DNA from 3 places in the Eionea flava genome. Region 1 is predicted to be linked to each of the others. Evidence: predicted binding sites of a transcription regulator. Region 1 holds the regulator's gene; each other region holds the start of a gene.
What was found. The regulator sigma-54, encoded in region 1, starts transcription at its own class of promoters, with help from an activator protein. The targets are predictions, from matches to a motif close to TGGCACANNNNTTGCNNT.
Positions count from the first base shown of each region.

Region 1 (3,264 bases):
GACAACGATATTAGTGAACTGCCAATGCATGGTCGAGCGCGCGCAGGTATTGGCTACCTACCGCAAGAGGCCTCGGTATTTAGGAAGCTCACTGTCAGCGAAAACATTTTAGCCATATTAGAAACACGTAAAGAGCTTAATCGTACACAACGCCTAGAAAAGCTAGAAACCTTACTGCAAGAATTTCACATTACGCATATTAAAAACTCCCTTGGCATGGCGCTATCTGGCGGAGAAAGACGACGTGTCGAAATTGCCCGAGCACTTGCAACAGAGCCTACGTTTATTCTTTTAGACGAGCCATTCGCTGGTGTCGACCCCATCTCGGTGAACGATATAAAACAAATTATTACTCACTTACAACAACGCGGCATCGGCGTGCTAATTACCGACCACAATGTACGCGAAACACTCACTATCTGCGAAAAAGCCTATATAGTCAGCGAAGGCCACATTATTGCTCAAGGCTCACCCGATGAAGTGCTACAAAACGAGCAAGTTAAAGCCGTATACCTTGGTGATAATTTTTCACTTTAAACAGCGTTTCACCACCCAAGCCTGAACAAAAAGCAACCAGTGAAGCGGGACTGCTTTGCCTAAACTATAAAAGGCATAAGTCTTGCTTATCACCCACTGACTGACTAGAATCATAACAGTTAATAAATATTTCATTGGCATAGCACCATAGATATAGATACCCTATTTACGCTCGCCAATTAACTTATACAGGTGCAGATAGATACCGCTCCTTTACGTTCAATTGAGACCTTTGCACGAAAGCTATTTTGCCCTCATTTCACGCAAAGATTTCAATAGGTGTTTTAGGCCTCACTCAGACAGTAACGAGATACGTTGGCGAAATGAAGCAATCACTACAGCTAAAAATGGGGCAAAGCCTCACGATGACCCCTCAGCTACAGCAGGCCATTCGCCTGTTGCAGCTTTCTACTCTCGATTTACAGAATGAAATTCAAGAAGCTCTCGACAGCAACCCCATGCTAGAAGTGGAAGAGAGCTTCAAAAACGATGCCAGCTCAGCAACAGAAACCAGTGTCAACTCGCAATCAGAAACCCCCGCCAAAACAGACGATGGAGCAGATAAAACAACGGATCAATCGATCGGCAGCGACGTATCTGAGCACGATACTCGCGTAGACCGTGACGATAAAAATGATGCATCATCACCAGAAACCGAATGGTCGCAAGATAATATCCCAGACGACTTACCTGTGGATACTAGTTGGGATGATGTATACCAGCCAAGTGGTTCGTCAGCCGCATCGACTCCCAATGAAGACTCAATGTTCGAAGCGCAGCGTAGCGGGTCGGAGAGCCTTCAAGACCATTTAATGTGGCAACTAAACCTTACCCCCTTTTCTGACAAAGACTACTCAATCGCTCTTACGATTATTGATGATATTCAACCCTCTGGCATGCTGTCATCCAATATGGACGATATTATTGAGGGGCTGCAGCGAGCATTGGACGACGTTGAAGAAGATGAAGTGTACGCCGTACTGCATCGCTTACAACAATTCGACCCCCCGGGTGTCGCGAGCCAAAATTTAAGCGAGTGTATTGTTATACAGCTTAATCAGTTACTTCTGCATCACGATTCAAATCAAACGATACCTGGGCTAGAAGCTGCTAAGCGCATCGCAACCGATTATCTGCCGTTACTGGGTACGCGCGACTACAAAACTATTATGCGCAAGCTACGAATAAAAGAAGATGAGCTGAAGTTAGCCATTAGCTTAATTCAAAGCATTAACCCTCACCCCGGCGAAGATATTGGTAGTAGTGATACTGAATACGTGGTGCCAGATGTTTTTGTTAGCAAGCACGAAGGACATTGGCTCGTAGAGCTCAACCCTGATATTGCCCCTAAAATTCGTATTAACGATCAGTACGCCAACTTGGTCAAGCGAGCCGATTCCAGTAGCGACAACACATTTTTAAAAGATAACCTACAAGAAGCCAAGTGGTTTTTGAAAAGCCTACAAAGTCGTAACGAGACACTATTAAAAGTCGCCACCGCTATTGTCGAAAAACAAAGAGGCTTTTTGGATTTTGGCGAAGAAGCTATGAAGCCTCTCGTGCTACACGACATTGCTGACATTGTAGAAATGCATGAATCAACCATCTCTCGAGTCACTACGAATAAATATATGCATACCCCGAAAGGGATATTTGAACTGAAATATTTTTTCTCAAGTCACGTAACAACCGACAGCGGGGGAGAATGCTCTTCTACGGCAATCCGCGCTATTATCAAAAAACTCATTGCAGCAGAGAATACCGCCAAACCGCTAAGTGACAACAAAATCACTAATTTATTGGCAGAGCAAGGCATCAAAGTTGCCCGCCGAACTATTGCAAAATACAGAGAGTCAATGTCAATTCCGCCATCCAATGAACGCAAGCAGCTCATGTAAAGGCACTTAATACAACCATAGAGATTAAACCGAAAAATGGATATACCATCACTTCTATCATCGACTAATGTGCTCTGCCAACAAGACAGTAGCAGCAAAAAAAGACTACTAGAAAATATTGCCGAACACCTTAGCCAAGTGAATCAAGATCTCAGTGCTACCGATACATTCAGCGCTTTAATCGCTCGTGAAAAACTCGGCTCAACAGGAATAGGCAATGGCATAGCGATTCCTCATTGTCGTATTAGCGAATGTAAAAAAATCACTGCAATGCTAGTTACACTAAAACAAGGAATTGACTTTGACGCCATTGATAACGAAAAAGTGGATGTTATTTTTGTCCTAATTGTTCCCGAAGATGCCAATGACGATCACCTTAAAACACTCGCAAGCATTGCGGAGGTGTTTTCAAATGATGCTATTTTACAAAAAGTCAGGCAAGCACAAGACATCGATACCTTAATAAAAGTATTTATTTGATTGACTTTTAACCGAGAAAAACAGCAAACGCGACACCTATATCAGATTCAAAACCATCGGCGTTTAACGAAATAATGAGAATCGCGCGATAAACCAAGCAATGCCATCACATTGCAACATGAGGCAATTATGCAACTGATTATCATAAGTGGTAGCTCTGGATCGGGGAAAAGTACTGCACTTCATGTTTTGGAAGATATCGGCTTTATTTGTATTGATAATCTACCCACCTCGCTAATTACGACATTAGCTAAGCATAGCGCCTCTCTTTCTGATGTTCGGTATGCCATTAGCATTGATGCGCGCAACCATAATAACTCGCTAGAACAACTGCCTGAGATACTCGCTC
Region 1 covers NZ_AP036018.1:2,153,926-2,157,189, forward strand. The annotation lists gene lptB (LPS export ABC transporter ATP-binding protein) at 1-537, shown strand, start outside; gene ACZ5O6_RS09445 (RNA polymerase factor sigma-54) at 861-2,435, shown strand; gene ACZ5O6_RS09450 (PTS sugar transporter subunit IIA) at 2,472-2,915, shown strand; gene rapZ (RNase adapter RapZ) at 3,045-3,264, shown strand, end outside.

Region 2 (3,264 bases), 570 kb from region 1:
GGGTTCTCGTAAAACTTCTAAAACTTGACGAGGAAATTCTGGACACTCGTCTAAAAAAAGCACGCCATGATGCGCCAAAGAAATTTCTCCGGGCTTTGGATATGATCCGCCACCTACCAAGGCAACCGCCGATGACGAGTGATGTGGATGACGGAAGGGAGGAGTTGTCCAATGTTTATTATTTTTTCCACAGAGCGAATAAATGCTGGCCACTTCAATCGATTGCTCACTACTGAGCGTTGGCATAATGCTCGGTAAACGGCTGGCTAACATGGTTTTTCCTGTACCGGGTGAACCATACATCAACAAATTGTGTCCACCAGCGGCTGTAATTTCCAGCGCTCGCTTGGCAAATGGTTGGCCTTTAACATCGGCAAAATCTATAGATGATTGAGTCTCCTGAATGGGTAGAGCCTGAGAGGCTTCTATTTGCTGGACACCATGTAAGTGCTGGCATATATCAAGTAATGTCTTTGCGCCATAATTGGTGCTATTTTCACAAAGCGCAGCTTCGGCAGCGTTTGCACTTGATGTAAATAATGCGCGTTGTTCATTATGACAAGCAATCGCGGTGGGTAATATTGCACTAACATCACGTAACTCTCCGGATAATGCGAGTTCGCCAACAAACTCGCTTTGTGCAATGGTATCGGCGGGTATTTGATGAGAAGCGACGAGAATACCAATCGCAATCGGAAGATCAAATCGGCTACCTTCTTTTGGTAAATCGGCCGGCGCAAGATTAATAGTGATACGTCGTGCAGGAAATTCAAACTGGCTATTAATCAAAGCGCTACGCACACGATCTTTACTTTCTTTAACGACAGCTTCAGGCATGCCAACAATAGAGAGACTGGGCAGTCCGTTGGATAAGTGAACTTCTACCGTAATCAGTGGGGCATCAACGCCGTATCGGGCGCGAGTGTAAATAATGGAGAGAGACATAATGCATCCTGCAAATTGAGTCCTTGGGGTGTACGTTTTTGATGACGTACAATGTGATTACTTTTAAGTATCGGTAAAAAATTTTATGTGTTTTTTGTTTTGTCTTTTCAATTATCAATTAAACGATTACTAATTATTAGCATCGCCATTATTTTGCTTAACGGCGGCACTAAGAGCCTCTTCCAATACGCTGAGTTGCTTTTCTAAAGCATCAGCTTTTTCTCGAGTACGTTGAAGCACCGCCGCTTGCACATCAAACTCATCACGAGACACCACATTCATTTTGCGCAACACCGCTTCCATTTGTGCTTTTAACTGCCGGTGTGCATCACTGGTGTGATCTGAAAAAGCCGCGCTAATAGCATCGCCTGATGCGGGTAAATGTTTGGCGACATCATCTAATAATTGTTTCGCTAAATGGTTGATCATTATCTACTCGATAGATTGTTTAAACGTTATGTATTTTCGTTCATAAAAAATTATGCGCACCTTTGGATGAGAAAGCAATATATTCATACACCCTATCATTAAAAACCCTGTGACAAACCAACTACCATGCACCACTTTATAGCGGCTCTGTGCGCCGTTGTAGTGCTGCTCAATGATGACTTTTTTATAAGTACTTGTTTTTAAACATTAATTTTTTTGGCCTGCATCATGCAATATGCGATTGTGTATCTCATTTCGATATACCTATTAATCGCTGATGTTAGCGACAGCGAAACAACAATAAGATGTAGGAGAATATTCGTGGAAGGTCAAATTTTTGAATTGCAATACGCCTTAGACACATTTTACTTTTTAGTGTGTGGCGCTCTGGTCATGTGGATGGCAGCAGGTTTTGCCATGCTTGAAGCGGGTCTAGTGCGCTCCAAGAACACAACAGAAATATTAACCAAAAATGTCGCACTTTATGCCATCGCCTGCATTATGTATTCGGTGTGTGGTTACGCCATTATGTATCCCGAAGCCGGTACGCTATTACTGAGTGGCATTACTGGCAACGGTGTTACCGGTGCTGAGGAACCTGCGACTTATGCACCATCTGCCGACTTCTTTTTTCAGGTGGTTTTCGTTGCGACAGCGATGTCGATTGTGTCGGGTGCAGTTGCTGAGCGTATGAAACTATGGGTGTTTTTAGCATTTGCCGTTGTTATGACCGGGGTTATTTACCCAATGGAAGGGCGCTGGACATGGGGAGGCGAAGCCGTGTTTGGCTTATACACCCTAAGTGATTTAGGATTCTCGGATTTTGCAGGCTCGGGTATTGTCCATATGGCCGGTGCAGCCGCCGCGCTGTCGGGTGTACTATTGCTCGGTGCACGCAAAGGCAAGTTTACGGAGAGTGGTGCTGCCGTTGCGATTCCGGGGGCTAACTTGCCTTTGGCAACCTTAGGCACATTTATTTTGTGGTTGGGTTGGTTTGGTTTTAATGGCGGCTCTGTTTTAGCGACGTCGTCTATTGATAGTGCTAATGCTGTTGCGGTCGTATTTATGAATACTAACGCGGCGGCGGCTGGCGGGTTGATCAGCTCGCTTGTCATTGCCCGCCTGTTATTCGGCAAAGCCGACCTCACCATGGCGCTTAATGGGGCCTTAGCGGGTTTGGTAGCAATCACAGCTGAACCATCAACACCTACATTACTGCTTGCTACGTTATTTGGCGCCTTAGGTGGTTTAGTGGTTGTGTTTAGTATTCTCGCTTTAGACAAACTCAAAATTGATGACCCAGTCGGCGCTATATCCGTACACGGTGTGGTGGGTTTTGTGGGCTTAATGTTAGTGCCGCTGACTAACCCATTAACAGAAGACGGCGGTGCGAGTTTTAGCGGCCAATTGATCGGTACACTTACTATTTTCACTTGGGTATTTTTGGCGAGTCTGCTGGTCTGGACAATACTCAAATATACTGTTGGCTTACGAGTGAGCGATGAAGAAGAGTTTGCGGGCGTGGATATGTCTGAATGTGGTATGGAGGCTTATCCAGAATTTGCCAGCGCTAAGCAATAGGACGGCTTACGTGTATGGGCATCATCGCGAATTACTGTTATGCTCCTGCACAATCCGATAAGCTTCTGCGACACGCTATTATTACTATTTGTGAATCTATTTTGTTATAAAACAATCAAGGAAAAATCATGAAACTCATTACTGCTATTGTAAAACCCTTTAAATTAGATGATGTTCGCGCGGCATTATCAGAGGTGGGTGTTCAAGGTATGACGGTAACCGAGGTAAAAGGGTTTGGTCGTCAAAAAGGCCATACCGAGCTTTATCGAGGTGCCGAGTACATCGTAGACTTTTTGCCAAAAGTAAAAA
Region 2 covers NZ_AP036018.1:2,722,622-2,725,885, reverse strand. The annotation lists gene ACZ5O6_RS11810 (YifB family Mg chelatase-like AAA ATPase) at 1-945, opposite strand, end outside; gene ACZ5O6_RS11805 (accessory factor UbiK family protein) at 1,075-1,374, opposite strand; gene ACZ5O6_RS11800 (ammonium transporter) at 1,696-2,955, shown strand; gene ACZ5O6_RS11795 (P-II family nitrogen regulator) at 3,084-3,264, shown strand, end outside.
Region 2: ACZ5O6_RS11800 (ammonium transporter) is a predicted target of sigma-54. The motif match lies at 1,592-1,609, and genes of this name have one in related genera.

Region 3 (3,264 bases), 440 kb from region 1:
TGTTATGCCATTTTATATTGAATCGGCTCTAGTTTATCCGGTTAATGTTGCTTGCACTATTGTGGTGCAAGAATGATGTTCTCATAAGGTATCAATGATTACTTAGTTGAAGATAAAAAAGCCCCGTTAAACGAGGCTTTAGTGTGTAACCTAATACTGCTAATGCAGTAAACGTGAGGCAATACATCGTCGCCCCACTAAGCCATTTTATAGGCTGTAGTACATGTCGAACTCAACAGGGTGAGTGGTCATGTTGAGACGCTCAACTTCCTCTTTCTTTAATGCGATATAAGCATCGATCATGTCGTTATCGAATACACCGCCCGCGGTTAAAAAGTCGCGATCTTGATCTAATGCGTCAAGCGCTTCGCCTAGGCTTTCACAAACGGTAGGATATTGCGCAAGCTCTTCAGCAGGTAAGTCATAAAGGTCTTTATCGGCAGCGTCACCAGGGTGAATTTGGTTTTTGATTCCGTCAAGGCCTGCCATCAATAATGCAGAAAATGCCAAGTATGGGTTAGCTGTTGGGTCAGGGAAGCGAGTTTCCACACGTCTTGCCTTTGGTGACGTCACATAAGGAATACGGATAGATGCTGAACGGTTGCGAGCGGAATAAGCGAGGATAACCGGTGCTTCGAAACCAGGAACTAAACGCTTATACGAGTTGGTTGATGCATTACAAAATGCATTGAGCGCCTTGGCGTGTTTAATGATGCCGCCAATGTAATGCAGTGCCATGTCGCTCAGGCCAGAATATGCATCACCTGCAAATTGGTTAGTGCCGTCTTTTGAAAACGACATGTGTACGTGCATACCACTTCCGTTATCGCCAACAACAGGTTTTGGCATAAATGTCGCTGTTTTACCATAGGCGTGCGCCACATTATGTACGCAGTATTTAAGGATTTGCACTTCATCTGCTTTTTTGGTGAGCGTGTTTGCGCCGACACCGATTTCACATTGGCCGGCAGTTGCGACTTCGTGATGGTGTACTTCAATAGCAAGGCCCATTGCTTCCATAGCATTACACATAGCGCCACGTACTTCGTGTAGCGAATCAACCGGAGGTACAGGGAAGTAACCGCCTTTGACACCCGGGCGGTGGCCCATATTGCCAGCAGGTAAAGAAGCATCTGATGACCAAGCCGCTTCTTCTGAGTTGATTTTGTAGAATGAGCCTGACATATCAGTATTCCACTTCACATCGTCAAATACGAAGAACTCAGGTTCTGGGCCAAATAGAGCGGTATCACCTAAGCCTGTAGCGGTTAGATAGGCTTCTGCACGTTGTGCAATCGAGCGTGGGTCTCGGCTATAGCCTTCGCCCGTCGTTGGTTCAACAATACTGCAACGAATGATAACAGTCACTTCATCGGTAAATGGGTCAATGATGGCAGAGTCAGCATCGGGCATTAAAATCATGTCTGATTCATTGATACCTTTCCAGCCAGAAATTGAAGAGCCGTCGAACATTTTGCCTTCTTCAAAAAAATCATCATCGACATCCGAAGCAGGGATAGTGACGTGATGTTCTTTACCTTTAGTATCGGTAAAGCGTAGATCGACCCATCGAGCTTCGTTTTCTGCGATAAGATTAACCGTGGTGTCCGACATTGATATTTCCTCCAAATGGGGCTGTTAGTCTGTAAAAGTGTTTAATAAGATGGTGGACTTGTCGTATGCACCATCTTTAGTCATGCTTGATTAGCAATTAGAGTGCCAATTTTATATTTGCCTAAAAGCCCCGCTATCGCGAGCTTATTGGCATCAGTGTAGGCAATACGAATGTTTTTTGCACCAAAATAATGCAATTTCTGTCTTTATGTTTTATTTTGGTGCGAACGAATAGTTTTTGATAGTGGAAAGCCTGCCTGTTAGGAGGTGTCGTTGTGTAGAGCTCCCCATCGCCATTCAATTACAGTAATATGCGCGACCCTATGACTAGTCAACAAGACAAAGAGGTTGAATGATGGCCGTCTCAGAAGATGATATTGCAACGATAGAATCCTTGCTAGGGCGTGAGCCGCGAGGCCTAGAAGATGTTGCTGTGCGCGATAATAGTGGTGTGCCAGTCGTTATACGTGTCGCGCCTTTAGTTAATGATAAGCCATTTCCTACACTGTTTTGGCTAATAGATAAGCGTATTAATTATGCGATTGATCAGGTGGAAGCGCGCGGCTTAATTGCTGATTTACAAGCGACGGTTGATGGCCGTGCCGATTTGCAAATGGCGATGACCGAAGACCATCAGCGATACATTGCCTTGCGTCAGTCTTTCTTTTCTTCTGAGCAGCAGCAAGCGATTCAGCGTTTAGGCTATGAGTCGGTGCTTAACGAGCGGGGAATTGGCGGCATTGCTGACTTCCAGCGTATTCGTTGTTTACATACCTATTATGCAGCTCACCTTGTAACGCCTAATACGGTCGGCCAAATGTTAGATGATTATTGGCGCTCTAGAGAGATCACTTTTTCACACATGCCCTAGTTGAAACTGGCTGGTTAGTTGTACATGGTATGAAAGCTGGGTGTTGCTCGATATTTTTACTGTTTAGGGGGGGCTTATATTTATTCCTACCATTCTTATATGCGGTCTCACTGCTGCCCCATTAAAACTTTTCCTATTGTCAGGTAGGTTAGTATTTATCTGATTTCCAGCGTTTCAACTTAGCAGACAACTCAGTGCCAGACATGGATTCGTTGTTTATGGCTGTAGCACGCTGCGAGTACGTCCATGTAAGCTCTACATCAGCATTCATGCTGGTGAAGGCCACACCCATAAACAGCGAATCCATGTTTTAAAAGTTAACGGGGCTGCAGTGATGCTGTCTATTTACGTAGTGTCTAAGCGAACTCCCAAATTTTCGCTACACTTAAGAGGCGAGCCTGTTAGGTGGTAATAAAGTGAATTAGCGCCTGCAGGATACGTTTGAGAGCCCTTTGTGTATCCGACGAAAAGAGTGTGCTGTGAAAAAGAAACAAAAAAAGAATAGTGTGTTACTGCAAATTATCGGTCTAGTGATTATATTGCTATTGCTTGTTGCTATTTCTGCTGGCGTCACTTTGATGGCAACCGGGACGTTAGATGTGGAAACTATCGCTAAAAAACCCGGTAAGCCCGTTGGTGATATTGTTGACGCTGAAAAAATTTGCAATCAACAAATTCGAGAAAAATATGGCCGCCAACTTAGTTCTATCGCAAACAATGAGCGTTCTGGCCGTTATGATAAAAGCAGCGGTGATTTCAAATTGTTTTATCAATTAGAT
Region 3 covers NZ_AP036018.1:2,595,041-2,598,304, reverse strand. The annotation lists gene glnA (glutamate--ammonia ligase) at 208-1,614, opposite strand; gene ACZ5O6_RS11235 (DUF501 domain-containing protein) at 1,967-2,485, shown strand; gene ACZ5O6_RS11230 (hypothetical protein) at 2,634-2,792, opposite strand; gene ACZ5O6_RS11225 (hypothetical protein) at 2,965-3,264, shown strand, end outside.
Region 3: glnA (glutamate--ammonia ligase) is a predicted target of sigma-54. The motif match lies at 1,705-1,722, and genes of this name have one in related genera.